Regions from separate parts of the Tumebacillus algifaecis genome, predicted to be linked through region 3. Evidence: riboswitches for the same ligand, from Rfam matches in the RefSeq annotation. Region 3 holds a riboswitch; each other region holds the start of a gene.
What was found. Region 3 has a riboswitch for S-adenosylmethionine ahead of CIG75_RS09295 (trans-sulfuration enzyme family protein). Riboswitches for the same ligand answer to the same signal wherever they lie in the genome.

Region 1 (7,426 bases), 300 kb from region 3:
TTGCGAGTTGCCGCACTCATGAATACCGCCTTCGCCCATCAAAGCTTCGAGACGATCTTCTTTGTGCATTTCGCCGGTCGGATGCGTATTGAACAGACGAACCTGCGAAATTGCAAACGGGCCGATAAAGGAGGTACGCTCGTTCACGTTCGGGCAAGCCTCGACGCACGCGCCGCACGTGAAACATTTGGACAGCTCATAGGCCCATTGACGATCACGTTCCGCCATGCGCGGTCCCGGACCGAGATCATACGTACCGTCGATCGGCACCCATGCTTTCACTTTTTGCAAAGCTTTGAACATGCGGCTTCTGTCGATGACGAGGTCACGAACGACTGGGAACGTGCGCGCCGGCTTCAGGCGAATCGGCTGCTCGAGCTGATCCACCAGCGCGGAGCACGCTTGGCGTGGCTTGCCGTTGATGACCATCATGCAGGCGCCACAGATTTCTTCCAGACAGTTCGATTCCCATGCAACCGGTGCAGACAGTTTACCTGAATTGTCAACCGGGTTACGCTGAATCTCCATCAGAAGTGCGATCACGTTCAAGTTCGGACGGTACGGAATGGTGAATTCCTGCGTATACGGTTGGCTGTCCGTACGATCTTGACGTTCGATAATCACGTGAATTTCTTTCTTGCTCATGGATGTCTCCCCCTTTCCTCGCAGTTTTAGTTTTTATCGACTGCGTAGTTGCGCAGACGCGGCTCGATCAGCGAGACATCGACTTCATCATAGCTGATTTCCGGGCCGTTTGGCGTCCAAGCAGCAATTGTGGTTTTCAGGAACTGCTCGTCATTGCGATCCGGGAAGTCAGGCTTGTAGTGCGCGCCGCGGGATTCATCGCGTTTGAGCGCGCCGATGGTCATGACGCGAGCGAGTTCGAGCATGTTCCACAACTGACGGGTGAACGGTGCCATCATGTTCTCCCAACGCGACTTGTCAGCCATGCCGATGTTATGCCAACGTTCCATCAGTTCTTGAATCTTCTCATCGGTCTTCTGCAAGCGGTCGTTATAACGGACAACGGTCACGTTATCGGTCATCCACTGGCCAAGTTCACGGTGCAGCGCATACGGGTTCTCGGTGCCTTCCATCTTGAGGATCGACTCGTATTTTTGCTCTTGTTTCTTCGCAGCCGTTTCAAAGACAGACTTCTCAACATCTGCAGCCGTTTTCTTGAGACCTTTGATGTAAGAAACCGCATTCGGGCCGGTCACCATGCCGCCGAAGATCGCGGAGAGCAGCGAGTTCGCGCCCAGACGGTTTGCTCCGTGGTACTGGTACTCACACTCGCCCGCTGCAAACAGCCCCGGAATGTTGGTCATCTGGTTGTAGTCAACCCACATGCCGCCCATCGAGTAGTGAACAGCCGGGAAGATCTTCATCGGGACTTTGCGCGGGTCATCGCCGGCAAATTTCTCGTAGATTTCCATGATGCCGCCCAGTTTGACGTCAAGTGTTTCTTTCGGAATGTGAGAAACGTCGAGGTATACCATGTTCTCGCCGTCGATGCCAAGACCGAGATCGACGCAGACGTGGAAGATCTCGCGAGTCGCGATGTCGCGCGGCACGAGGTTGCCATATGCCGGGTATTTTTCTTCGAGGAAGTACCACGGTTTACCGTCTTTGTACGTCCAGACGCGGCCACCTTCACCGCGCGCAGACTCGGACATCAGGCGCAGTTTGTCATCGCCTGGGATCGCCGTCGGGTGAATCTGGATGAACTCACCGTTTGCATATTTTACACCTTGTTGGTACACAGCCGAAGCGGCGGTACCGGTGTTGATGATCGAGTTGGTAGAACGGCCAAATACAAGTCCAGGGCCGCCTGTCGCGAGGATGACAGCATCACCGACGAAGGATTGGATCTCCATCGAGCGCAGGTCTTGAGCCACGATACCGCGGCAGACCCCTTCCTCATCGACAACAGCCTGTACGAACTCCCAGCCTTCGTACTTTTGTACGAGACCTTGGGATTCGAAGCGGCGCACTTGCTCATCGAGTGCATACAAGAGCTGCTGACCGGTGGTCGCGCCTGCAAATGCAGTGCGGCTATGCTTGGTACCGCCAAAACGGCGGAAGTCGAGCAATCCTTCCGGAGTGCGGTTGAACATAACGCCCATGCGGTCCATCAGATGGATGATGCCAGGCGCTGCGTCACACATCGCTTTAACCGGCGGTTGGTTGGCGAGGAAGTCGCCACCGTACACGGTGTCATCAAAATGTTCCCACGGCGAGTCGCCTTCACCTTTGGTGTTGACGGCGCCGTTGATCCCGCCTTGTGCACAGACGGAGTGAGAACGTTTTACAGGTACTAACGAGAACAGATCGACCGGAATCCCGGCCTCGCAAACCTTGATGGTCGCCATCAGGCCCGCAAGGCCACCGCCGACGATCACAACACGTTGGTTACTCATTGCGTTTCCTCCCTTAGGCTAACTTACGCTACTGCTGCTTGGAAAGCATTCAGTGCTGCGATGCCGACTGCGGACAGCACGACGAACAGACCCATCAGCACATACGCGGAAACACGTTGCGCGCGCGGGCCAACCGTGATGCCCCAGTGAATGAAGAAGCCCCACAGGCCGTTTGCCAAGTGGAACACAGATGCTACCGTACCGATGATCATAAACCAGAACCCAACCGGGCTGGTCACGATCTGTACGACCATGTCAAAAGACGGAGCGTCGCCCGAAAAACGGGTCGTCCAAAGGTGCCAGATCACAAAGATGAAAGTGAAGACCCCGGTGATGCGTTGCAACGTAAACATTACATTGCGGCCCCAGGAATACTTCGATGCGTTATAGCCAGATGTGTATGCGACATACATGCCGTAGACGCCGTGATAGATCAACGGCAGCAGGATGAAAACGAATTCAATAAACGGCAAAAAGGGAATGCTCTCCAGTACGCCCACCTTGTCATTGAACGCTTGCTCGCCTTTAGTGGCGAACGAGTTGATGCTCAGATGCATGATCAGGAACAAAGTGACCGGAATTACACCGAGCAGTGAGTGCAACCGGCGAAATAAAAACTCTCGGCTAGCCTGTTTGTTGGCCACGTGTCGATCCTCCTTCCAAGATACCTGTGAATGATTGATTCACAGTTGCTTTTTCTCTGGTGGCATGCACGGATTCTCACATGCCCGACTCTCCAAACTCCCCTTACAGTGCGATACGGTGCCCCCTTTTTTTACTTTGACCGTCCCGTCCAATTTCCCGGAGGGGCAGGGGCGGCCGAATCAATGCACCATAAATTGTACTGTTTCAATAGAAGGAATGTCAAGAAACTGTCAAATCCGACAAGTTTCGAAGCAATTTCTGAGAGTCACTGTGTTTACGGTGCGCGATTCGGCCAATTTTTACGCATAGCGGGGATTTTTTTCGAGTCCCGAAGCTTCTGTCTCCCATTTTACACCTGTGCTAATTTCTCCTTCAACACGCAAAAGGAGCGTGATCGGCGGCTCTGGGGCGATTTGCGCGACATTTTCAATCAAAGCGTTCACCTGCTCTTCTGTTACGCCTCCTAAGAGCCACGCTTGGTGCAGGCGCTCTGTCGTTTCGATCGATTGATAGTCTGCGAGAATCCCGCCAAGTGTTGTGATTCCTGCTTGAATCGCTTGGCCAATCGAATCGGTCTGGGTCGGACAGCCCGTACAGGACAGATAAAAGTTGCCCACCTTCGGTTCAGCATGGGAGGCAGCTGTCTGAACGCGATCCCAGTTCGGGCGGCGGATGTTCTCGCCCTGTGTCAGCAGAGTGGTCAGGTCTTCGATCACAGCGCTCGCCGTCGGGAACTCCCCTGCACCGCGGCCGATCAGCGTCAAGTCGCCGACCACATCGGCACGCAGTGTGACCGCGTTGAACACATCATCGACGCGAGCCAGCGGATGGCTCCCCGCAAGCAGGCTCGGGCGCACCGAAAGTCGCAGCGCTCCATCCTGCTCATGCGCATGGCCGATCAATTTCACCGTGTAGCCCAATTGCTCGGCAAGCTTCAAGTCGTGCCCGCTGATCTCCGAGATCCCTTGGCGGTCGATCTGTGCGACATCAACGCAGGTGTCATAGGCGAGGTTGGTCAAGATCGCCAATTTGTACGCAGCATCAAACCCTTCCACATCGGAGGTTGGGTCCGCTTCAGCATAGCCCAAACTCTGCGCTTCAGACAGCACCTCTGGGAAACTGCGCCCCGTTTTACTCATCTCGGTCAATATGTAGTTGCTCGTGCCGTTCAGAATTCCAGAGATCTCGTGCACACGGTTGGCGGTGAGGTAGCCTTGCAGCATGTGGATCACCGGAATGCCGCCTGCCACACTAGCTTCAAATAACAGATGGACTCCGTTTTGATGTGCTAATCGCAACAGCTCCGCTCCGTGTTTCGCCATCAGTTCTTTGTTGGCGGTGATCACATGTCGCTTGCTGTTCAACGCCTGTTCGATGATCTCCTTGGCCGGATGCAAGCCACCGATTACTTCAATATAAATGTCGATCTGCTCGTCGCTGAGCAGTTCCTGCGGTTCAAGGGTCAGCACGCTTGGATCGATCGCAAAGCCACGCTCTTTCCCACGGTCGCGGACGAGGACGTTGACCACTTCCACAGTACAGCCTGTGCGGGTCAGAATTGTGTCTCTGTTTTTTAAAAGGGTCTTATACACCCCACCGCCAACCGTTCCTAATCCCAGCAAACCGACCTTTACCTGTTTTTGTGCTTGTTTTTGAATCATCGTCAATTCCCTCCCGTTTCGCGTAAGAAATCTGTTATGAACTTGCTCAACTGCTGACCTTCTACCAAAAAAGCATCGTGACCGTACGGTGAACTCAGTTCGCAGTACGTCACCTGTTTTCCAGATTGGCGCAGGCGCTCCGCCCACATCCGTTGTTCCTGCGGCGGGTAGAGGTGGTCGGTGTCAATCCCGACCCAGAGCACCTCAGCCTCGATCCGCTCCAGCGCTGCAACCGCTCCACCGCGGCCGCGCCCAATATCGTGCAAATCCATCGCTTTTAGCAAACAGAGATAGGAGTTTACATCAAAGCGTCCGTTCAACTTGTCACCCATGTGTTCAAGGTAACTTTCGATCTGGAACCATGTATCCTGAAGGGATGCGTCCTCCTGCTTGATCTCGCGTCCGAAACGAGCTTCGAAAAGCTCAAAGGATCGGTAGGTGATCATGCCAATTTTTCTGGCGAGCGCAAGTCCGTGCACCGGGTCGTTCTCGATCGCCGAGCGCATCACATGGTTGTAGCCGATAGCGAGTGCAGACAACTGACCTGAAGTGGCCATCGGGGCACAGCGTTTGACAAAAGACGGATAGGTCACCGCCCACTCGATCGTCTGCAGGCCGCCCATCGAACCGCCGAGCACCAACTGCAACAGCTTCACACCGAGTCGGTCGAGCAACTGCTTTTGCGCGCGCACCATGTCACGAATCGTGATCAGTGGAAATGGACGGTGCGCCTGTGGCCCGGTCGAGCCCGCACAGCCGCCAAGCACATTGGAGCAAATCACATAGTAGCGCCTCGTATCCAACACCTTGCCCGGCCCGATCAGCGGCTGCCACCACACGTCTGCCTGCGCATCCAATGTCAGCGGGTGACAGATCAGAATCGCATTGTCGCCACGCTCATTTAACGTTCCGTACGCTTCATAGGCGATCTCCACAGCAGGAAGTGACACGCCGCATTCGAGGCCGATCTCCCCAATCGCTGCCGTTTGCATCGTCACGCGCCCTCCTTTCCGACCCCGACCCAAGTGTGTCGGTCATCGTGGATGGTCGCGCGCATCCGCATCGGCAAAACGTGCCCTGCCCCTACCCGCACAAGATCGCGAGCGCAAGATCGATCGTTCCGTTTCACTGATTTAAGTAGATCTACTGTAGTCTTTACTCTCGCTGATACGACAGTGACCTCTATTTCTCCTCCTTGTGTCCTCATTTGCTCGTACAAAGCGGCCTCCCCTATCCGTTGTCCAACTCGTGTGTTGCGAGCGAAATTCTGGTTGCTCCCTGCCATGTTGCTCTCACTCCGTTTCGTTTTACAGGGGCCTTGAGCGATCCGATCAGGACACAACAAAAACCCCCGCTTCTAATTGAAGAGGGGGTAGCATTTATAGCTCCACACCTCTTATCTGTCAGACCATCACAGTCTGCTGGATTTAGCACCATACCGCTTGTGTCGGTACACAAGCGAGGTTGCCGGGCTTCAAAGGGCCAGTCCCTCCGCCACTCTCGATAAGAGATAAACTATTCGGTTAGAAAAAGATTTTCTATATCGTACTATGCGAATCGTTCGTTGTCAATTTTCTCTTTTATTCGGCTGCGTTCAATCCGGAGACGACGACCGATTCCGCACCGTCCATCCCAAAAGAGGTATGCAAGACGCGCACTGCGTCATGCGCCCGCGCTTTCTCGATGACGCAAGAGACTTTGATCTCCGAAGTCGAGACCATCTTGATTTCGATGCCCGCGTCGGCCAACGCGCCGAACATCTGAGCCGCGACGCCTGGGTTGGAGATCATTCCTGCCCCGACGATCGACACCTTGGCCAGATCTTCTTCCAGTTCAAAATCTGCGCCGCCAAACTCTGGTCCCAACGCTTTTAACACCGGGAGCGCTCTGCTCAGATCATCGTGATCGATCGTAAAGGAGATGTCCGAAACGCCTTCATGTGCGACCGAAGTGACGATGATGTCCACGTTGACAGACGACTCGGCTAGCGATTGAAAAATTCTATGCATGTTGCCAAGACGACTTTTCACCCCTACGAGCGAAACCTTTACCACATTCATGTCGTGGGCGATCCCACGGACGATCATTCCCTGTTCCATCTGAGCTTCCTCCTCGACCAGCGTCCCGATGTTTTTCGTAAAGCTTGAACGCACCATCAGCGGCACGTGATATTGTTTCGCAAATTCTACTGCGCGCGGGTGTAGCACACCTGCGCCGAGGTTGGCAAGTTCCAGCATTTCATCGTACGAGATGCGATCCAGTTTCTTCGCCGCTGGCACCGTGCGCGGGTCGGTCGTATATACGCCGTCCACGTCGGTGTAAATTTCACACAGATCAGCGCCGAGCGCTGCTGCCAGCGCCACAGCCGTCGTATCTGAGCCACCTCGCCCGAGCGTCGTGATGTCGCCCTGATCGCTCATGCCTTGGAAGCCTGCAACGATCACCACGCGACCTTGTTCAACTTCACGGCGAATGCGCGCCGGATCGATCCCCGTGATCCGCGCCTTGCTATGCACTCCTTCGGTGCGAATGCCAGCCATGCCTCCGGTCAGCGAGACGCTGTGAAGACCTAAGTTCTGTACTGCCATCGCAAGCAGTGCGGACGAAATCTGCTCACCTGTGGTGAGCAACATATCCATCTCGCGTGCTGACGGGTTATCCGACAGCTTACCAGCCAGTTCGATCAGTTCATCGGTGGTA
Region 2 (7,426 bases), 1.5 Mb from region 3:
CTCAATGAAACGGGCGGTTTGGAAGTGATTGTGACCAAAAAAGTTCAAGATTCCACGCTCAGCCGCATGATATACTTGGTGGAGGAAGCTCAAGAACAGAAAGCGCCGTCGCAGCAGTTTGTTGACCGCTTTGCCACATATTACACACCGATCGTCGTGGTGCTGGCGATCCTGATCGCCGTGCTGCCGCCGTTGTTTACGGGCGACCCGTTCAGCGATTGGATCTACCGCGCATTGGCGTTGCTCGTCATCGCCTGCCCCTGCGCGCTCGTCATCTCCACCCCGGTCGCCATCGTCGCTGCCATCGGCAACGCAGCCAAGCGCGGCGTGTTGATCAAAGGCGGCGCGTACCTCGAACTGATGGGCCAAATCAGAGCGGTCGCATTTGATAAAACGGGCACACTGACGCAAGGCAAGCCTGTCGTCGTTCTCGTAGAACCGTTTGACGGCGTTGATCAAGAGCAACTGCTCACCGTCGCCGCTTCCATCGAAGCGCGCTCCGAGCATCCGTTGGCCCGTGCTGTCCTGCTGCTTGGTGAGCAAAAAGGCATCCGAGCGCTGCCTGTGCAACAGTTCCAGGCTGTTGCAGGCAAAGGTGCACAAGGTCATCTCGACGGCGCGCTGTATCGGATTGGCAAACCATCGTGGTTTGAAGAGCTCGGCTACGACGGAACTGACAGATTGAAAACGGTTCTCTCCGTTCAGCACGAACAGGGCCATACGGTGATGCTGGTCGCTGATGAACAGCAGATCATCGGTTTGATCGCTGTGGCCGACACCGTTCGACCAGACAGCGCAGACACGATCGCCAAGCTGAAACAGGCAGGTACCGCCCATACAGTGATGTTAACAGGTGACCACGCCCGCATCGCCAAATCGATCGCCAAGCAAGTCGGGATCGATGAGTACCACGGCGACTTGCTCCCCGAGCAAAAGCTGGCTCGCATCACCGAACTCAAACAGCGTCACCACCTCGTCGCGATGGTCGGTGACGGCATCAACGATTCCCCCGCCCTAGCCGCCTCCGACATCGGGATCGCGATGGGTGGGGCAGGAACGGACATCGCATTGGAGACGGCCGATATCGTCTTGATGTCTGATGACATCAGCAAATTGCCGTTCACCGTCCGTCTCAGCCGCAAAGCGCTGCGCCTGATCAAGCAAAACATCTGGTTCTCCCTGCTCGTGAAACTTGCGTTCCTTTTGTTGACCGTAGCAGGTCTATCCAACCTGTGGATGGCCGTGTTTGCAGATACTGGTGCGGCTCTGCTCGTCATATTAAACGGTATGAGATTAATCAAAGTGCGATAAACAATCCCAACGATAGCAGGAGGAAGCAACATACATGAAAAAGCTGACCAAGATCGTGTTTGCCAGCGCGATTGTGATGACGATCGCTACAGGCTGTGGCACGTCTGACAAGGCGACGACGACCGACGAACATTCCGGACATGGCGACCATGCTTCTAACGGTGGCACCAGCAATGGTGGACATCCTGCCGGGGCACAAGCGGAAGCCTATAAAACGCTGAAAGTTGGCGAAAGCGTCAAATTGACCAAGATCGGTGATATGCAGGAAGTGACGGAAAACGCCATGTCCTATCCGAAGTTCCTATCGAGCAAAAACACCAAGATCAAGCAATCTTACGCGGCAGCTGTGCAGAATCTCGATGTCCTGAAATTCATTCCCTGCTACTGCGGTTGTGGTGATCACGCCGGACATAAAAGCAACGCCGAGTGCTTTGTGAAAGACGTCCGCGAAGACGGCGCGGTCGTTTGGGACGACCACGGCACCCGTTGCGACACCTGCATGAACATTGCCCTCGAAGCGGCTGATATGAAAGCACAAGGCAAGTCAGCGCAAGACATCCGCGAAACGATCGACAAAAAATACAAAGAAGGCTACGCGAAACCAACACCGACGCCGATGCCTTCATAATTTACAGGATACAGGAGGCTGTTGAGAATCTCTCAACAGCCCTTTTTGATGTTGGAAGCAGATCAACTGCACGCTGCAAACGATATGACTGCTGAGCAGATTTTGGCTGTCTTCGAACCTCGATGGAGATCGATCGGAAATGGTACGGCATGTCATCCTGTGTCCATTTAGACTTGTTTTTCGATTTCAATTCGCTGTATAGTATGAAGCGTGAATGTATGTTTGACTTTTCAGAAAGGGGATGTTACCCATGAATATAAAATCGGCTGATCGATTGCAAGGACTACCCACCCAATTTTTCTCTACGATGGTGGCAAAAGTAAACTCGTACATCGCCCAAGGGCATGATGTGATCAACCTCGGCCAAGGCAATCCGGACTTGCCAACCCCGCCGCATATTGTCGAATCGCTGCGCCATGAGGTGCTCGATCCTGTCACGCACAAATACCCGCCGTTCTCCGGGCTGTTCGAATTGAAGCAGGCGATCGCATCTTGGTACAAAAACGAATTTGACGTCGATCTCGACCCAGCGACCGAAGTGGCGATCCTCTTTGGCGGGAAAACGGGCCTCGTCGAAATTTCCCAATGTCTGCTCAACCCCGGCGATGTTTGCCTTGTCCCCGATCCGGGCTATCCTGATTACTGGTCTGGCGTCGCGCTTTCTGGCGCGGAGATGACGATGATGCCGTTGTTGCGCGACAACGCTTTCTTACCCGACTACAGCCAGATTCCGGCAGACAAGCTCGCCAAAGCCAAGTTGATGTTCCTCAACTATCCGAACAACCCGACTTCGGCAACCGCACCGCGCGCCTTTTACGAAGACACAGTCCGCTTTGCGGAACAGAACAACGTGATCGTCGCGTCCGACTTCGCATACGGTGCAATCGGTTTCGATGGAGTAAAACCGGTATCCTTCCTGCAAACGCCAGGCGCGAAAGAGGTCGGGGTCGAATTCTACACCCTCTCGAAAACGTACAACATGGCAGGCTGGCGCGTCGGCTTTGCGCTGGGGAACAAAGAGGTGGTCCGTTTGATCAACCTGATCCAAGACCATTACTACGTCTCGTTGCCAGCTTTTATCCAGCGTGCTTCGGTCACTGCGCTCACCTCATCTCAAGACTGCGTGCACCAACTGGCCGCTACCTACGAACAGCGCCGCAATGTCTTTGTGAGCGGTTTGAAAAAAGCGGGTTGGGACGTGCTGACGCCACAAGGCTCTTTCTTTACGTGGGTGCCAGTGCCAAAAGGCTTCACGTCGGTCGAGTTCTCGGACACGCTCTTAGAACAGGCGCACGTGATGGTCGCGCCGGGCGTCGGCTTTGGACCGAGTGGAGAGGGGTATGTTCGAGTCGGTCTTTTGACCAGCGAACAGCGTTTGCAGGAAGCGGTTGAGCGAATGGCCAAGATTTCTCTCTAATCGATTTTCGGCAAAGTCATTGACACTCTCTCGCAGAGGTTGTAATATCGTCTACAGAAGTTTTCTCACATATAAGACAACTCTTATCCAGAGCAGGCGGAGGGACTGGCCCTACGATGCCCGGCAACCGGTTTTCACGTACTTGTGATCACACGGTGCTAATTCCTTCAGGAAATATCCTGAGAGATAAGAGGCTGACCATGAAATTTTGTCGCCTCTTTCTTGACCAAGAAAGAGGCTTTTACTATGTTCTAGACTATTCGCATAGAGGTGATCGTCTCGTGACCCGACAAGAATTTGTTCATGTCACCTATTTGGCCCACGGCAAACCGGGTACAGATTGGCAGAAAAAAGCGGAAGGCATCGCGATCGGTCTGACTGTTGGCTCGTGGACAGACCTTCCGGCAGCTCGCAAGGATGCGATGCAAAAACATCTCGGACACGTGGTAAAGGCAGAAGAGATCGGCATGGATGCACACGGCCTCAGCCAAGCGCTGTTGACCATCGCCTATCCGACGCTCAATTTCACGCCGGATGTGCCAGCGCTGTTGACTTCGGTGTTCGGCAAACTGTCGATGGACGGAAAGATCCGACTGGTGGACATCGAATTGCCTATCGCGTTCCAAAGTCAATTCCCTGGCCCGAAATATGGCATCGACCAAATCCGCAAGCAGTTGGGCATCGAAAATCGCCCGCTGTTGATGAGCATTTTCAAATCGGTGATCGGGTACGACATCGAGGCACTGGCAGACGCGTTCTACCAGCAGGCGCTCGGTGGCGTTGATTTGGTCAAGGATGACGAAATCTTCTTTGATGAAACGTACGCGCCGTTCGAAAAGCGCATCGAAGCCTGCCGTCTGGCAGCGGAGCGTGCCAAAGAGCAGACTGGCAAGAGTACGCTTTATGCGGCGAACTTAACCGGACCTGTCACCGAAATTTTCGAGAAAGCGCGTCGGGCAGTGGACGCAGGGGCGAACGCGCTTTTGCTAAACGTTTTGACCTACGGCTACGATGTGTTGCAGCGCCTCGCTGCCGACCCGAAGATCACGGTGCCGATCATGGCCCATCCGGCGATGGCCGGTGCGATGTATCCGTCCGAACAGTATGGGATCGCAGCTCCGGTGTTGCTGGGGAAACTGATGCGCGTGGCGGGGGCCGATTTCTCGCTCTATCCGTCGGCGTATGGCTCGGTCGCGATGGAACGCGGCGAAACGTTGAAGATCGCCGAGGCGTTGCGTGCCGAACAGAGCGGTCTCAACCGTACGTTCCCGGTGCCGTCCGCGGGCATTCATCCAGGTCTTGTGCCAGTATTGTATGGAGATCTCGGCAATGACCAGATCATCAATGCTGGCGGTGGTATCCATGGGCATCCGGGCGGCTCAAGTGCGGGCGGACGGGCGTTCGTGGCGGCAATTGATGCGGTGGTGGCAGGAAAGACGCTGAGCGAAGCGGCTGAACAATCCAAAGAATTGAAAACAGCTTTGGAGCTGTGGAACAAATAGAGAAGGAGTCGGGCAACTATGAGTAAACGCATCGCGATCTTTTGTGACTTTGACGGCACGATTACGGAGCGCGACATGATCATCACGATCATGGAGAAGTTTGGCGCTCCTGGCTGGGAGACGATCAAGGATCAGATTCTCGGTCAAGAGATTACGATCCAAAGTGGAGTCGGTCAGCTCTTCGCTGGCATTTCATCTGCAAAGCAGGACGAAATCGCAGCCTATGCCCAAGAGGTCGCGGTGATTCGCGAAGGGTTTGCGGAGTTCCTGACGTTTTGTAAAGAGCAAGGAATTGATTTTTGGGTGACCAGTGGTGGGATCGACTTTTTCGTCCTCCCGCTTCTGGCTCCGTTTGCGATTGATAACCCGATCTACAGCAACGGTAGCAGTTTTACTGGCGAGCAGATCGAGATTCTCTGGCCGCACGCTTGTGACGAACATTGCACCAGCGGCTGTGGGATGTGTAAACCGTCCGTCCTGCGCAAGTTCCCAGATGAAGAGACGTTCAAAGTGGTCATCGGTGACTCGATCACCGACTTGCAGGCGGCCAAACAAGCCGATTTCGTGCTGGCCAGATCACTTTTGCTACGGAAATGTCAGGAACTCGGACTTCAACACGCTGAATTTGTAACATTCCATGACTGCATTACAGTGCTGAAACAACTCATTAACGAACAAAAGGGGGAGGTTCTGTCATGAGCCAAACATACTTGCAGGAAGAGCGCTACCGCATTGCGGAGCAACTGGTCGCTGTTTCCCAAAACTTTGCATCAAAAGGCTGGTTCCCAGCGACGAGTGGGAACTTGTCGGTCAAATTCAGTCAGGAGCCGTTGACCTTTGGCGTCACCGCAAGTGGTCGTGACAAAGAGAACCTGACGATCCATGACATTTTGTTCGTCGATGGCGATTCGAAAGCACTAGAGCCGACCCAGTTGAAGCCGTCCGCAGAGACGTTGATTCATGCAGAAGTGTACAAACGCATCGGTGCAGAAGCCGGTTCTGTGTTGCATGTACACACGATCTATAACAACCTGATCTCCGAGATTTTTGCCGATCAGCAGTCGGTGGTCATCTCCGACATGGAGTTGATCAAAGGCTTGAACATCTGGGAAGAAGGAGCGACGATTGAAGTGCCGATCGTCGAGAACTTTGCTGACATTCCGCGATTGGCTGAAGAGGTCGGCAAGCGTCTCGACCCGCGCGTTCCGGGCGTTTTGATCCGTAAGCACGGTATCTATGCGTGGGGGGACAGCGTGGCGTCTGTGAAGCGCCATGTGCAGGCCTTTGAGTTTATGTTCGAGTACCTGTTCAAGTATCTGCAATTTCAGGGCTCCGCAGGTAAAGTCCCGACAGTTGTTTGAAATGTGTGATAAAATCGAGTCAAGATATTAAACCTCAGAGGAGGAATCAACATGCCGTCCATTCGCTTTGTGGCAACCGATGAACGCATCGAAGGCGTTGAGCAAGTAACCGAGTATCTGAATACGCAAGGTATCGTCTACGAATACTGGGATATTTCCAAACTCCCGCTGGAACTGCAAGAAGACTACAAAGTCACGCCGGAATTGCAAGAAGCGATCCTCAACACGTTTCGTCCTGAGATCGACGCACTGTCCGAGAAGCATGGCTACAAGTCCTCCGATATCGTCGTGCTGTCCGATCAGACCCCGAACCTGGAAGACCTGCTCACCAAGTTCAAAGACGAGCATCACCACACCGAGGACGAAGTGCGCTTTATCGTCGATGGCGAGGCGATTTTCACCCTGAAAGGGCCGAAAGATGATACGTACTATGATGTTATTCTGTACCCGGGCGATTTGATCTCGGTGCCGACCAACACCCGCCACTGGTTCACGCTGACCGACCTGCGCAAGGTGAAGGCGATCCGTATCTTTGAGAGCAAAGATGGCTGGGTTGCGGTGTATGATGAGAGTGAGTTGCAGAAGCAGGCGTAGTGCTTGTTCGTGGGTTGCGTAGAGAGTTTTACTACATCGAACTAGACAGGAAAATGTTGAGTTCGGTTTGACGAAAATGCTAGTTCGTTGTGGGTATTCGAATGTCATAACCTCCTGATGCCAAAACACAGGAGGTTTTCTTATGTCCAAAAAACGTGTCACTTTTCGCAATGGTGCAACACAAGAAGTAAAAGGAAGTGAATAAGCAGGTGTTGATCGAGCAGGTGGTGGAAGCGGTGAGCGTGCAAGAACGACAGATGATAGTTTGTTTCGCCTTAGATGAGAAAAAGGCACCCGTTATCGAGTGCCTTAAAAAACTATAGTCGTGACCAAATTCGCCCGCCAAATCCGCCGGTTTCGGATACTTTGACGAACCCGTCTGATGACATTAAGTTCAGCCTCAAGGTGCCACTTTGCAAGATTCTTCCACGCGGTACATCAGCCCAAGAGCCATAGATATCGGTCGCCCGGCTAATCGGATCATATCTCAGGGTTCCATGAAATACGTTCGTAAAGGTTTGCCCCCCACCGTTGTCGCTTAATCCGGTCCACCAGACTTGGTTGCCAATTTGCCGAATGTAGTAACGGCCTCCATCGTCGCATCGCCAGGTTC
Region 3 (7,426 bases):
AATCACTTTGAAGGCACCCGCCTGCAAGTCAGCATCGATCAGTTGCAACTGTGTCTCGACGGGGAGGTGGAGGCCGTCCTCCTTCTTACCTACTTCGGTGATCACTTTCAACCCCTGATGAGTCGCGTAGCGGATGATCTCTGATCGCTTTTCCGGCGCGAGCGGGATCGTTCCATCCGACACTTCTACGGTCTGAAATCCGAGGTCGAGACAGCGTTCCAGAAACGGTTGCCACCTGTTTTGCAAAATGGCTGCTTCGAGGAAGGTTCCGCCAGGGTAGACTTCGATGTGGTGAGTTTGTAAAAAGGAAATTTTGTCACGCAACACGGGCACAGGATACAGTTTCGAAGTGCCAAATCCCAATTTGACAAAATCGATATAGGGACCGGACAACTCTACCAGATCATAAGTCTCAGTCAGGCCGAGACCTGTATCGATCAACATGGTAAGGCCGCTGGTCGTTCGCGGTTTGGCGAGACGACCAGGCAGCGGATCACGCAAGATGTCATCCCAAGCACGTTCGAACGATGAACGCATACCTTCCGGCTCCTTTCTCTTTCCCGAGGGTAACCAGCGGGTAGTAGGCTCTAGCATCGTATGAAAAAGGATTGCTGATGGTGAAGGGTGTACAATCCTCGAAAACAAGGGATGTAAGGGGAGCGCGATACGGCCAGCAAACACAAGTCCTAGTACGAGCTGAAACTGCAAGAAAAAGGGAGCCGATGTTGACGGCTCCCATCAAATGCATCTCGTCTTCGCCTGAGAACGTCTCCTCTGTCCGCTAGCAACAGTCGAAACGTGATGCTGGAAAGCTCAAAGCTCAAAGCTCAAAGCTCAAAGCTCAAAGCTCAAAGCTCAAAGCTCAAAGCTCAACGAAAGCGCGGGCGTGTGATTACGCCCGCGCTTTTCTTCGCGTCAGAAGCTTTTGTTGTTGGGCAATCTGTTCATACCGTTCGGGATTGCTACCGCCACCCTCTGTACCGACCTGGATCAGGAAGAAAGCCATCACCGCACAGACACCAGCCAAAGCGGCCATGATCGAAAACATGATCTTCGGAGTGTCCATCAAAGCGCCGAAGATCGGGGGGCCCGCCGCGACGCCGAGGAAACGCACGCTGCCATAAAGCGCTGTGACCGCCCCGCGCTCCGCTTTCTGTACGGCGGAGGTGATCATCGTGTTCAGGCAGGGCAGGACCAGTCCGGTGCCGATCCCGGAGACGACGAGCAGGCCGAGCGACACATACGGGTTGTTGAAAAAGGCGGCGATCGCCAGCGGAACGCCGATCAGCGCCAGTCCGGATACGATCAAAATCTTCATCAACCGCATGTTCTTTTTGATCTTCGCGCCCGTCACCAGTGAGGTCGTGCACATCGCCAGCAGTGGAATGGACAGGATCAGGCCGCGCATCAGGTCGGCAACCTTGTATTTTTCTTCGAGGATCTGCGAGATATAAAAGAGGACGCCAAATAGGATAAAAAGTGCGATCGAACCTGCCAAATAGGCGGTGAGCAGCCATTTACCTTGCGCCTTGAATGTTTTTTTCAAAGCGCCGATATACTCTTTTGGCGATTGTTTCGAGCCGCTTTTCTTTGGTTCTTTGACGAAAAAATAGACCAGTGCGGCCGAAAGGATACAGATGATGGGAAACGCGAAAAATGCGGCGTACCAGAACAAGAGTGCAATCAAAGAGCCGATGATCGGTGACAGCACTTTGCCTAATCCGTTCGAAGCTTCGATGATGCCAAGCGCCTTGGCGCGCGAAGCACCGCTCCAGAGATCTCCAGCCAGCGCCATCGCGATCGAAGCTGTCCCCGCCGCCCCGAGACCTTGCAAGACGCGTCCAGCCATGATCACTGCATAAGGTTGGTCCATCAGCCAGGCAGCCACTCCGGCGACAACGCCTCCTGCTCCATACAGGAGCAAGGCCGGAATGATGACAACTTTTCTTGTGTAACGGTCGGAGAGAAAGCCGGCCAGCGGGATGATCACCCCAGCTGGGACAGAGAACAGCGTGATGACCAAGGAAGCTTGGAATTTGGATATGCCGATCTCCTCTTGCATCTGAGGGAGGATTGGGATCAGCATCGAGTTGCCAAGCACCATGATCAGCGGTACGGTTGCCAACGCGAACAAGGGAAGGAAATGAATCGCTTTTTTCGGTTTCGTCGCGGCCATGGTGTCAGTCCTTTCTCCCAAAAAGCAGGTTGCATCAGGTCTAGTGTGTCGTGCGCAAGTGCGCAGTATGACTGACAAAATATACTTGACAGCCGAGCACAACTGAGGCTACATTTAGTATCAAACAACAACAGCAAATAGTTCTCTTATCAAGAGTAGGCGGAGGGACTGGCCCGACGATGCCACGGCAACCGACACGATATTTCGTGCACGGTGCCAATTCCAACAGGTTGTTTATGCAACCTGAAAGATGAGAGAAAGCGCTCTTTGTAGCTATCAAAGACCTTTCTCAATTCTGAGAGAGGTCTTTTTGCTTGAGGAGGAAATCAGATTGCATCCAGATACTTGTTTGGCTCAAATTGGCAACAATAAAGCAGAAAAAACCGGCGCGATTTCGTCGCCGATCTATCTTTCGACCACGTATCGTCATCCGCGGCTTGGCGAGAGCACAGGATTTGATTACACGCGGACGAAAAATCCGACTAGGCAGACGCTGGAAGACGCGATCGCACAGCTGGAAGGCGGGGTACAGGGATTTGCGTACAGTTCGGGAATGGCGGCGATCGCCGGAGTGCTCGGGTTGTTTGGGCAAGGAGATCATCTGCTGGTCTCTCATGATCTATACGGAGGCACTTACCGCCTGCTGGAGCAGATTTTGCCGCGTCAGGGCATCACGACGACGTTTGTCGATACAGGTGACTGGCAGAAGGTTGAAGCTGCGGTGCAGGAGAACACCAAAGCGATTTTTCTTGAAACGCCGACCAATCCGACGATGCGAATCAGCGATTTGCAGGCGATCATCGGCGTGGCCCAAAGAAACGGGTTGCTGACCATCGTAGACAATACGTTTATGACGCCCTATCTGCAACGACCGCTGACACTGGGAGCCGATGTGGTCGTACATAGCGCGACGAAATACCTCGGCGGGCACAATGATGTGCTTTCTGGGCTGGCGGTGGCGCGCGAGCAAGAGTTGGCGGACCGCATCTACTTTTTGCAAAATTCGATTGGAGCGACACTGGGCCCGCAAGACGCATGGCTGTTGATGCGGGGGATGAAGACGTTGGCGCTGCGCATGGATCGACATCAGGAAAATGCGATGGTGCTCGCCAAATGGCTGACCGGGCACCCTTGCGTCAAGCAGGTGTATTTCCCTGGATTGGAAAACCACCCTGGACGCGACGTACACATCGGGCAGGCGGATGGCTATGGTGGGATGTTGTCTTTTGAGGTGGTGCGTGAGGAGCTGGTCGAGCCGCTGTTGCGCCATTTGAACCTGATCGCCTTTGCCGAATCGCTCGGCGGGGTCGAGTCGCTGATCACCTACCCGGCGCGACAGACGCATTTTGATGTGCCGGAAGCGGTTCGCAATGAATTGGGTGTGACAAGTTCTTTGCTCCGTTTGTCCGTGGGGATTGAACATTACGAGGATTTGATCGAAGATATGGCGCAGGCGTTCGCCGCGTCGGAACGTGAATTGGCTGAATAGGAAGGGAGTTTGGCTTAGATGAGCGAGGAGAAAAAACTGACATTTGCGACACAGCTTTTGCATACGGGAAATGAGATCGACCAGACGACTGGAGCATCGGCCATACCGATCTATCAGGTCTCGACGTTTCATCAAGAGGACCCTGACAATCCACCGCAGTATGAATATGCCCGTTCCGGCAATCCGACGCGGAACGCGCTGGAACGGACGATCGCCGAGCTGGAAGGCGGGACGCGAGGGTTTGCCTTTGCATCGGGGATGGCGGCGATCTCCACGGCGCTGTTGCTGTTCTCGGCAGGTGATCATCTGATCGCGACGGACGACATCTACGGCGGTACATTTCGAGTGCTGACCACCGTGCTGAACCGTTTGGGGATCGAGACAACATTTGTCGATGTGACCGATTTGGAAAACATTCGTGTCGCGATCCGTCCCAATACGAAAGGGATACTGTTAGAAACGCCATCCAACCCGCTTTTGAAGATCACCGATCTGGCAGGAGCGGCTGCGATCGCGAAAGAGCACGGACTGCTGACCATTGTGGATAACACCTTCCAGACCCCGTATCTGCAGCGCCCACTCGACGTGGGGATCGACGTGGTCGTACACAGCGCAACGAAGTTTCTCGGCGGTCACTCCGATCTGGTCGCCGGGCTTGCAGTGACCAAAGACCGCGTGCTGGGGCATCGCCTAGCCCAGTTGCAAAATTCGTTTGGAGCGGTGCTCGGCCCGCAGGACTGCTTCCTGCTGCAGCGAGGGATCAAGACGTTGAAAGTGCGCATGGACGCCTCCTGTGACGGGGCTGAGCGTATCGCGCACTGGCTTGCAGAGCGCGAAGAGATCAGCGCGGTGTTTTATCCCGGATTGTCCACTCATCAAGGACATGAAGTGCACCGGAAGCAATCGACTCGATCTGGCGCGGTACTTTCGTTCGATACTGGCAGCGCCGAGCGTGCCAAGCTGTTGATGCAACAGGTCAAAATCCCGTTGGTCGCCGTATCTCTTGGTGGTGTGGAAAGTATCCTCTCCTACCCGGCCTCGATGTCGCATTCGGGCATGCCGAAAGAGGAGCGCCACAAGCGCGGGATTACAGACGGCCTGCTCCGTCTATCGGTCGGCTTGGAAGATCCAGATGATCTGATCGCCGATCTGGAGCGGGCGTTGCTTCAACTGAGCTAAGGTAAGTTTAAAACTGTGTTAGAACACAGTGGATTTATGCGTGAAATTTCAGTAAAATAAAAATGTAACATCCATCGCGGCACCTCGTTTTTCAAATCGAGGTGCTGATCGAAGGGCGATAGAAGCAGACAAGGGCGACGAAGCAGTCAACGATTTGGTCATCTCGCTCGGCACGTTTGACGTGTTCGGCGTTGCGAATGGGGTAGCGTACTTGATCGTTCGCATTTGTCCGGATCGCGAAGCGGCGACCAATGTCGCGTAACTGTTTCGATCGTGCTAGTCGGTCACCGCAATTTTAGGTGGCGATCTTGATCACCTTGGTGCGTGGTTCGGTGTCTGTGGCTTGATGACCGCTTGTCAGGTTGGTGCATCCCCTTGGCAATCACCAACAGATGGCCTTGAGCGTGACAGCCGTGCAGATGGCAAATGTTGACCAGACCAGCAGTCTCAAACTTCTATACCTGTTGATCTTCAACTTGCTCAGATCGCTCAGTTTGTTTTGTCTCACTTTCCGACGCGTCGTTGTACGACAGGTGCGTTGTGCGCTTCTGCATGTTGACCATTGCCCGCAGACCAAATTTTATGAGATTAGGCGAGGGTCGAGGTTGCGATGTTAGGGTATGTCATATACTGCTCTCAATCTGATCTATCGTTTTGTGAGAGAGCGGCGTGATTTTGACCTAGTGCCTCTGGCATTGCTTGTCCTATGTGCAGGGCTTTCAGCAGCAACGCGGCAAGATGCAGGAACTCGCCGTCATTATGATTCAATTCTTATGTTCCGCACGACCGTACGAAAAGCGGGAACGGTGGGCATTGTAGTTGAAGGAACTCGAAGGCAGGGAGCATCCTGATGACGATCTTGGGCATTCTAAACGTTGAGAATCCACGCCAAGGGGGAATTAACGTGAAGCCCTTTAACGCACAGACCCGAAAAGACGGTGGCAAATCCGATCTGATCGCCTTTGATAACCCAGATGACATGCTCGAAAATATCCCGCCGCAAGCGCAAGGTTATGCGGAAACGATGGTAGTTGTTGACAATCCGGATGATTTTGAAGAGGAAGGGACAGAGGTGTAATCAAAGCGAAACATTCCCGAATCGGAAAACGGAGGACAACAGCGCAAATGAATCCAATACAGCTAAAACCGAACCAAACTCTTGTTATTGACCGTGTTTGAGGTTGTTTCGAACAATTAAGGTCTTTGCTAACCTTTCCTTGTTCATGAGTAAGGTGTATATTGAGGTCAAGGTTCACGAATACCTGTATAAGTTCAAAGGGAGTCGAGTCGATTGAATACCCAGAATTTGCCTTCTAACAATGCTACTGCAAATGAGCCTGCTGAAAATTTGAACATTCTAACTAGCACTCAACTTGTGATTCAAGATGCTTTGAATAAATTGGGCTACGGTCAGGACATGTTCGAATTGCTGAAGGAACCGTTGCGTGTGCTTACCGTACGGATCCCGGTGCGCATGGACGACGGCAGTGTCAAAGTGTTCACCGGTTACCGTGCCCAGCATAATGATGCGGTTGGTCCGACCAAAGGGGGCATTCGTTTCCACCCGATGGTTACCGAGGATGAAGTGAAGGCACTTGCAATTTGGATGAGTTTGAAGTGCGGGATTGCCAACTTGCCTTATGGCGGCGGGAAAGGCGGCATCATCTGCGATCCGCGTGAGATGTCGTTCCGTGAGCTTGAGCGCCTCTGCCGCGGCTATGTTCGCGCAATTTCGCAGATCGTCGGCCCGACTAAAGATATTCCGGCTCCGGACGTGTTCACCAACGCACAGTCGATGGCATGGATGATGGACGAGTATTCCCGCATCCGTGAGTTTGACGCACCGGGCTTCATCACCGGCAAACCGCTGGTGCTCGGCGGTTCTTATGGCCGCGAATCGGCTACCGCGCGCGGCGTGGCGATCGCGATCGAAGAAGCGGCGAAAGTGAAAGGTATCGATTTAAAAGACGCTCGCGTGGTCGTGCAAGGGTTTGGTAACGCCGGTGGTTATTTGGCGAAATTCATGCACGATGCAGGGGCAAAAGTCGTCGGGATCTCCGACGCGTATGGCGGTCTGTATGATGAAAAAGGTCTTGATATCGATTACTTGTTGGATCGTCGTGACTCTTTTGGCACAGTGACCAAGCTGTACAAAAATGTGATCACGAACCAAGAACTGCTTGAACTCGATTGTGATATCCTCGTTCCGGCAGCAATTGAGAACCAGCTCACGGCGCGCAACGCGCACAACATCAAGGCGAGCATCGTCGTGGAAGCTGCGAACGGCCCGACGACGATCGAAGCGACCAAGATTCTCTCGGATCGTGGTGTTCTGCTCGTGCCGGACGTGGTTGCGAATGCTGGTGGTGTCATCGTTTCTTACTTCGAATGGGTACAGAACAACCAAGGGTACTATTGGTCGGCAGAAGAGGTCGATTCTCGCCTCAAGACGATCATCTCCCGTTCGTTCCACTCTGTATACGAGACATCGAAACTTCGCAAGATCGATATGCGCTTGGCAGCGTTCATGGTCGGTTGCCGTCGGATGGCGGAAGCTTGCCAACTGCGCGGTTGGGTGTAAG
Region 4 (7,426 bases), 510 kb from region 3:
AGACGGGCATTCTTTAGCGCGGCACGGCCCACAGATGACCGAACAAAAGCTGAAAGATCGACTGACCACCGGATATATAGGGTCTGATTTTGCTCCTGCGGGAGATGAAGGATATGCGACCAGTTTTGAATCCTATGGTGATTATCTGGTCACACAGGCGGCCGCGCAGTCCCATATCAATACGGCGTACCAAAATACGGTCAGCCTGTTAAAACCGCTCATCGATGACTATGAAGATAAGATCAAAAATTTTGATGTTACGGATCGTAAGGGTACCTTTAAATTCCTGGACGAGGCGAAAAAAAAGAGGCAAGCACTCTCAAGAGCGATCAAGGACAACAATTTGAACAACCCAGTAGCGACTGCAAGTCATTTGCTTCCGGTCGCGATGATCGCTTCGGTGATTGGGAGTTCAACGCCAAAAGTAGGCGATGGACTGTTGATGGTGAACTTTTTTGATCGTTATAAATTTGTCTTGAGTCATGCCCAGGCGGTGGGCAAGGGGCAGCGCGTACAACCTGCGGAGATCTCGAATCCCCAAAGCACAATTCGCAATCCGAAATATACGACCGGCAAACAATCTCCGTTGTGGAACGAATCACAGCTGCAATCGATGGGAGCCATTCAGAATACCTGTACGACATTTAATCCGCCCAATGTGAGCTTTTCTTATACCGCACAGCTCGAACAATGGAAGATGCCCCAGCATTTCCCCGACAACGGCGCTGTTGGCTGGAGGGGCTAAATGGGATGAAAAAGAGGCACCTGCACTTGGCAGGCGCCTCTTTTTGCGTTAAACGTTAAAATACCGGGCTTGTGGATGGGAGAAGACCATCGCCGAGACGGACGCTTCCGGGTCCATCATGAACCCTTCGGTGAGCTCGACTCCGATGTCTTGCGGTTTTAGCAAGCGGAACAGCTGCGCTTGATCGTCGAGACTTGGGCACGCCGGATAGCCAAAAGAGACGCGAATGCCTTGATAGCGGGCACCGAAGCGCTCGTTCATCGTCATCTCCGGCGGATCGGGGATGCCCCACGCATCGCGCATGATGTGGTGCACGCGTTCTGCGAACGCTTCCGCTAGCTCCAACGCCAACGCTTGCAGAGAGTGGGAACGCAAGTAGTGGCCCTCATGTTTCCACTTCGTAGACAGCTCATGGATACCTTGTCCGGCGGTGACGACGAGAAAACCGACCTGATCCATTTCGCCACTTTCTACGGGGCGCAAGAAATCGCTCAAACAGAGGTGTGGCGCTTGCGGCTGGCGCGGAAAACGGAACGACTCCAACACCTTGGAGGTGTCCTGCGGGTCGTAGATGCGAATTTCATCGCCTGCCGATTGCGCTGGGAAGTAGCGGTACATGCCCTGTGGACGGATGATACCTGTCGTTTTGGCCAGTTCGAGCAGTTCTTCCACGACGGTGTGCAGTTCGGTCGCTTTCGGGTCGCCGTCTTTGAGCAGTTGCTCGACGTTTCCTTTCAAACCGAGGTGCTTGCCGAGCAGCATCCGCAGGTTGAGGTACGGTTGAAGGTGGGAGATCGGATAATCGCGCAACACGTGACGCTCAAAGTCGGGAGCTGGGATGATCGGGTGGTGATGGGTGATCGAAGAGCGCACCGACTCGCTCGGCGCGGTGACAGCCGCTTGCTCTACCGTTTCCAGCGTTTGTGAGAGCGCAGCTTCGCGTTGTTTTTGGGCGAGTCGTTCGCGCTCTTCCGGCTTACAAAGACGGTTGGCGATGTCGAGGCCGTCCATCGCATCTTTGGCAAAGAGCACCAGCCCTTTGTATTCCGGCGCGATGCGGTTTGACGTAAACTTGCGGGTCAGGGCGGCACCGCCGACGAGCAGGGGCACATCGATGCCTGCTGCACGCAAATCTTGTGCGGTGATCACCATCTGCTGCGCCGATTTGACGAGCAGACCGGAGAGGCCGATCGCATCGGGCTGTTCGAGGCGAGCCGCTTGGATCAATTGATCTGGTGGAACTTTGATCCCGAGGTTGACCACATGAAATCCGTTGTTGGAGAGGATGATTTCCACGAGGTTTTTACCGATGTCATGCACGTCGCCTTTGACGGTGGCGAGCAAGATTTTGCCTTTGTGTGATCCATCCTGTTTTTCCATGTACGGTTCGAGGAAGGCGACGGCCGCTTTCATCACTTCAGCGCTCTGTAGCACTTCCGCGACGATCAGTTCGTTTTGGTTGAACAGCCGCCCGACCTCTTCCATCCCTGCCATCAGCGGTCCGTTGATAATTTCCAGTGGCGGGTAGTTTTGAAGCGCTTCTTCGAGGTCGGCGATCAATCCTTCCTTGCTGCCCTCTACCACGTAGTTGCCGAGGCGCTCTTCCAGCGTCATGTTGGAGACGGCGACCGTCTGCGTCACTTTTTTCTCCCGATAAAACGCGGTGAACTGCGCCAATTTTTCATCGGTGATGTGGAAGAGCAGGTCTTCGGACAGCGTGCGCTCCTCTTCTGGGATCGAGGCATAGCGCTCCAGTTTTTCGGAGTTGACGATCGCATAGTCCAGCCCTGCTTTGGTGCAGTGGTAGAGAAAGACGGCGTTCAACACTTCGCGCCCTGCGGCCGGAAGTCCGAAGGAAACGTTGGAGACGCCAAGGATCGTCTGGCACTCCGGCAGCGCTGCTTTGATCAGACGGATGCCTTCGATCGTCTCTTTTGCGGAACCGATGTACTGCTCATCGCCGGTGCCGCACGGGAAGACGAGCGGGTCGAAGATCAGGTCTTGCGGGTTCAGACCGTACTTGCCGACGAGCAGGTCGTAGGAGCGTTTGGCCACTTCCAATTTGCGTTCGCGGGTAACCGCCATGCCCTGCTCATCGATGGTGCCCACCACCACGGCGGCGCCGTATTTTTTGATCAGCGGCACAACTTCCGCAAATTTTGCTTCGCCATCTTCGAGGTTGATCGAGTTTAAGATCGCTTTGCCTTGCGAGTATTTCAGGGCGAGGTCAAAAACGGTCGGGTCGGTCGAGTCGATCATCAGCGGCGTTTTCACTTTTTTGGTCACGAAGTTAAGGAACGCGCTCATATCTTGGTGCTCATCGCGGTCGGGGTCTTGCAGGCAGACGTCGATCACATGCGCACCCTTTTTGACTTGGGCGCGAGCGACTTCAGAAGCTTCCTCATATTTGCCTTCGACGATCAAGTTGCGAAATTTGCGCGAACCGAGCACGTTGGTGCGCTCACCGACGATCAGCGGGCGGTTGTCCGGTTCGATGAACAGCGCTTCGATGCCGGAGACGGCCGGAGCGTGATGCGGATTGCTGACCCGAGGCGGGAGGTCTTGTAGCGCTTCGTGAATCGCGCGGATATGGTCAGGCGTCGTGCCGCAGCAGCCGCCTGCCACGTTGAGCCAGCCTTGTTCTGCGAAGCCGCGCAGCTTTTTGGCAAGCCCAATCGGCGATTCGTGGTAGTGGCCGTTTTCGTCGGGAAGCCCGGCGTTCGGGTAGCAGGAGACGGCGCACTGGGCCAGGTCGGACAGCGAGCGCAGGTGGTCGCGCATGAACTCAGGTCCGGTGGCGCAGTTCAGTCCGATGGATATCGGTTTTACATGCTCAAGCGAGATATAGAACGATTCGATGTTCTGTCCGGCAAGCGTCGTGCCCATCGGTTCAATCGTGCCGGAGATCATCACCGGAAGCTCTTGTTGCAACTCTTGAAACGCAAGGCCGAGGCCAATGCTGGCAGCTTTTACGTTCAGCGTGTCTTGGATGGTTTCTAACAGCAACACGTCAGCACCCGCTTGAACCAGCGCGCGGGCCTGAACCGCATACGTTTCGACCAGTTCGTCAAACGTGATGCCGCCCGTGACAGACAGCGCCTTGGTGGTCGGTCCGATCGCACCGGCCACATAGCGCGGCCACTCCGGAGTTGAGAACTTATCTACAGCTGCGCGGGCGAGGCGCACCGCTTCGCTGTTGATCAGTTCGGTCTTGTCTTGAAGGTCGTATTCGGCGAGGACGAGTGAGGTCGCACCAAATGTGTTCGTTTCAATGATGTCGGCGCCTGCTTCCAGATATGCTTCATGAATTTTCTGAATCACATCGGGGCGGGTCAGGACGAGATTTTCATTACAACCGTCTAGATCCTCACCGCCAAAATCGTCTGGGGTCAGGTTTTCCTGTTGCAGCATCGTACCCATCGCTCCGTCGAGGATGAGGATTTTGCGGGTGAGTTGGGTTTGAATCGGTACTCGGCTCTGGCTCATAGGAAAGCTGCCTCCTTTGCTTTACATACAAAAAAACCTCTTCTCGGGCATTCCAAGAAGAGGGTAGCGTTCCATTTGCATACGTGTCCTCTCTTATCTGCCAAAGCGCATAGCTTTGCTGGAATTAGCACCTGTAACACGGTTGCCGAGGCTTCGCAGGGCCAGTTCCCTCCGCCTCTCTGGATAAGAGTTCAAGTCATTTTGTTGTTGGACTGATACTATCACCTTTGAAACGTATGTGTCAATGGATTGTTTTATGTTCGTCCGCATAGAGATGAGTACAGGGAAAGGAGGAAGCGGAATGGCGATGAAGATTCGCGGCGCGAAGAAGCGAGTCAACTGGCGCTTTATTTTCTTTGCCCTGCTCGTCATGTTCGTGTTTTCGATCGTGCAGTCGATCTACTTTGTGGAGCACAATCTGCACCCCACTTTTGTTAAAATCGCGGAGGAGAACTCGCGGCATATCGCGACGGAGGCGATCAACAACTCGATTGCGGAGCGGATTTCGGAGGAGACGAACTACAACAAATTGGTCGATTTGAAAACGAATGCTGGCGGCAAGGTGACCGCTGGGTATTTTAACATGATTGAGGCGTCGCGCATTCAAAACGATGTGACCAAAAGCATTCAGACGGTCCTGCACAGCCTACAGGAGAAAAAGTTGTACATTCCGGCTGGGCAGGCGTTTGGCTCCGCCTTTCTATCTCAGTTCGGACCTGATATTCCGGTGACGATCAAGCCAGTCGGAACGATCAAATCCGAAATCGGCTGGGAGACGCGGGATCAGGGAATCAATCAGACGGTGCACATCTTGTATCTGGATATCAATGTGCATACGTCTGTCATCATTCCGTTCTCAACCACGCCATCCGACGTGCGGACGAAAGTGCCGATCGCCTACGTGTTTCTGGTGGGCGAGGTACCGCAGATGGTTTTCAATGCGAAAGGGGAAACGATCGGCCAGACGACCTCCAGCCAAGGGATGCCGATGCCTTCCATTCAACTGCCCAAGCTGAATGATGACGACGAGGAGGAATAGCAACGTGTACGGCGCGGGAAAAGATGGTACGATAGTGTCAGTATGATCGAGGCAGGAGGACATCGCGATGGACAGGGAAGCAATAATCGCAGCAGCGGAACAATTTGTACAACAGGAATTGGGCTCGGACAGCTCCGGTCATGACTACTGGCACATCTTTCGCGTCTGGCAGACAGCGAAGAAGATCGGGCAGGTAGAAGGAGCAGACCTCTTCATCGTCGAACTGGCTGCGCTGTTGCATGATCTGGCCGATGAGAAGCTTAACGAGAGCGAGGCGGCCGGGCTCGCCAAGGTGCGCGGTTGGCTGGAAGCGCAGGACGTGGCAGTAGAAGAGGTAGATCATGTGATGGAGATCATCTCGACGATGTCTTTTAAAGGTGGGAACAAGCCGGGCATGCGGACGCTGGAAGGGGCGGTGGTGCAGGATGCGGACCGCCTCGATGCGCTGGGTGCGGTCGGAATCGCCCGCACGTTTGCCTATTCGGGGGCAAAAGGGCAGTTGCCCCATGATCCGCAGCTCAAGCCGCGCACCGACATGACGGCGCAGGAATATCGCCAAGGCAAGTCTACCGCGATCAACCATTTCTATGAAAAGCTGCTAAAGTTAAAAGAGTTGATGAACACCGCTTATGGTCGTCAGATGGCCGAGGGGCGGCATCGGGTGATGGAAGCGTTTTTGGAACAGTTTTACGCGGAATGGGAGGGGCAGCGGTGAGCAAAAATGCGCGCTGCGAATAGAATGAAAGTAGAGATGTAACATAGGTCACATACTTCGCTTTCCACGATGCCTATACTAAGTGTAAAATAAATACAAGATGCGGCGCATCACATCGCATGAGTCGGAATTCTTCCGCCTATACTAGTTGTGTATGCGCAGTTATCTCATTTGGAAGAACGAAATGGAGGCTACTCAAAATGGAAGATCTTCGCGCACGCGTTCAAGAAGCGCTTGACAAAGTCCGCCCGGGTCTGCAAGCAGACGGCGGCGACGCAGAATTGGTAGAAGTTGCTGATGGGATCGCAAAAATTCGTATGACCGGCGCTTGCGGCGGTTGCCCGATGTCCACGATGACCCTGAAAATGGGAATCGAGCGTACGATCCGCGCAACTGTACCGGAAATCACAGAAGTAGTCGCAGTCTAAATCTTTTTACTGTACGGAGGTATGAACCATGGCATCTGACGCAATCTTGACCATCACCGATGCGAATTTTGCAGAAACGATCAAGAACTCGGAGACTCCGATCTTGGTTGATTTCTGGGCAACTTGGTGCGGCCCGTGCCGCATGCTCGCTCCGGTACTTGAAGATGTATCAACAGAAACAGCTGGCAAGCTGTCGATCGGTAAGCTGAACATCGACGAAAACCAAGCGACCACCCAACAATTTGGCGTTATGTCCATCCCGACGATGCTCGTCTTCAAAGGCGGCGAAGTCGTGAAGACGATCGTGGGCTACAAGTCCAAAAACGACCTGCTTAACGAGCTGGAATCTGTAATTTAAGTGGGACATCCAACAAGGCACCGTGCAAACGGTGCTTTTTTGGTGTGATCTGCGCGAAAATGCGCAAAAGAAAACACCGTTGCCTCGTGGCAGCGGTGTTTTTGTGTGATTGGTGCTTAGAGTTTGGAGAAAGCGCGATCAGCTCCGAGCAAGGTGGAGGCGATGTCTTCTGGTGTGTGGGCTGTGGAGATGAACCAAGCCTCGTATTTTGAAGGTGCAAGCAGGATACCTTCTTCCAATAAAAGGTGGAAGAAGCGGGCAAATTTTTCACCGTCTGCCTGTTTCGCATCGTCATAGTTTTTCACTTCTTGGTCGGTAAAGTACATCGCAAACGCTCCGCCAACGCGGTTGACTGTGACTTTGTGCCCATATTTGCGCGCCGACTGCATCAAACCGCTTGCCAGCAGACGACCGAGGTCGCTCATGCGGTCATACGTGCCTGGTTTTTGCAATTCTTCCAAACAGGCGATCCCTGCCGCGATCGACGCGGGGTTGCCCGCCATCGTGCCAGCCTGATAGGCAGGTCCTAAAGGAGCGACCTGCTCCATGATGTCTACGCGGCCACCGTACGCACCGATCGGCAGACCGCCGCCGATGATCTTGCCAAGCGCCGTCATGTCGGGCGTCACGCCGAGCAAATTTTGTGCACCACCAT

Region 1: it holds a riboswitch for S-adenosylmethionine, as region 3 does, so the genes downstream of both, metX (homoserine O-acetyltransferase MetX) here and CIG75_RS09295 (trans-sulfuration enzyme family protein) in region 3, are expected to answer to the same signal.
Region 2: it holds a riboswitch for S-adenosylmethionine, as region 3 does, so the genes downstream of both, CIG75_RS15780 (2,3-diketo-5-methylthiopentyl-1-phosphate enolase) here and CIG75_RS09295 (trans-sulfuration enzyme family protein) in region 3, are expected to answer to the same signal.
Region 4: it holds a riboswitch for S-adenosylmethionine, as region 3 does, so the genes downstream of both, metH (methionine synthase) here and CIG75_RS09295 (trans-sulfuration enzyme family protein) in region 3, are expected to answer to the same signal.

Annotation. Positions count from the first base shown of each region.
Region 1 is NZ_CP022657.1:1,754,083-1,761,508, reverse strand. Features, by position in the region: gene sdhB (succinate dehydrogenase iron-sulfur subunit) at 1-645, opposite strand, end outside; gene sdhA (succinate dehydrogenase flavoprotein subunit) at 672-2,420, opposite strand; gene CIG75_RS07740 (succinate dehydrogenase cytochrome b558 subunit) at 2,444-3,064, opposite strand; gene CIG75_RS07735 (homoserine dehydrogenase) at 3,365-4,726, opposite strand; gene metX (homoserine O-acetyltransferase MetX) at 4,729-5,718, opposite strand; SAM riboswitch class I at 6,120-6,236, opposite strand; gene CIG75_RS07720 (aspartate kinase) at 6,307-7,426, opposite strand, start outside.
Region 2 is NZ_CP022657.1:3,589,620-3,597,045, reverse strand. Features, by position in the region: gene CIG75_RS15795 (heavy metal translocating P-type ATPase) at 1-1,311, shown strand, start outside; gene CIG75_RS15790 (PCYCGC motif-containing (lipo)protein) at 1,346-1,939, shown strand; gene CIG75_RS15785 (pyridoxal phosphate-dependent aminotransferase) at 2,190-3,356, shown strand; SAM riboswitch class I at 3,437-3,549, shown strand; gene CIG75_RS15780 (2,3-diketo-5-methylthiopentyl-1-phosphate enolase) at 3,638-4,858, shown strand; gene CIG75_RS15775 (2-hydroxy-3-keto-5-methylthiopentenyl-1-phosphate phosphatase) at 4,877-5,557, shown strand; gene mtnB (methylthioribulose 1-phosphate dehydratase) at 5,554-6,219, shown strand; gene CIG75_RS15765 (1,2-dihydroxy-3-keto-5-methylthiopentene dioxygenase) at 6,271-6,813, shown strand.
Region 3 is NZ_CP022657.1:2,056,636-2,064,061, forward strand. Features, by position in the region: gene comA (phosphosulfolactate synthase) at 1-537, opposite strand, end outside; gene CIG75_RS09290 (MFS transporter) at 893-2,176, opposite strand; SAM riboswitch class I at 2,320-2,433, shown strand; gene CIG75_RS09295 (trans-sulfuration enzyme family protein) at 2,508-3,665, shown strand; gene CIG75_RS09300 (trans-sulfuration enzyme family protein) at 3,684-4,844, shown strand; gene CIG75_RS20685 (hypothetical protein) at 5,695-5,922, shown strand; gene CIG75_RS09305 (Glu/Leu/Phe/Val family dehydrogenase) at 6,151-7,425, shown strand.
Region 4 is NZ_CP022657.1:1,544,403-1,551,828, forward strand. Features, by position in the region: gene CIG75_RS06780 (hypothetical protein) at 1-745, shown strand, start outside; gene metH (methionine synthase) at 794-4,231, opposite strand; SAM riboswitch class I at 4,322-4,421, opposite strand; gene yunB (sporulation protein YunB) at 4,533-5,270, shown strand; gene CIG75_RS06795 (HD domain-containing protein) at 5,338-5,985, shown strand; gene CIG75_RS06800 (NifU family protein) at 6,186-6,413, shown strand; gene trxA (thioredoxin) at 6,442-6,771, shown strand; gene CIG75_RS06810 (glutamate-1-semialdehyde 2,1-aminomutase) at 6,888-7,426, opposite strand, start outside.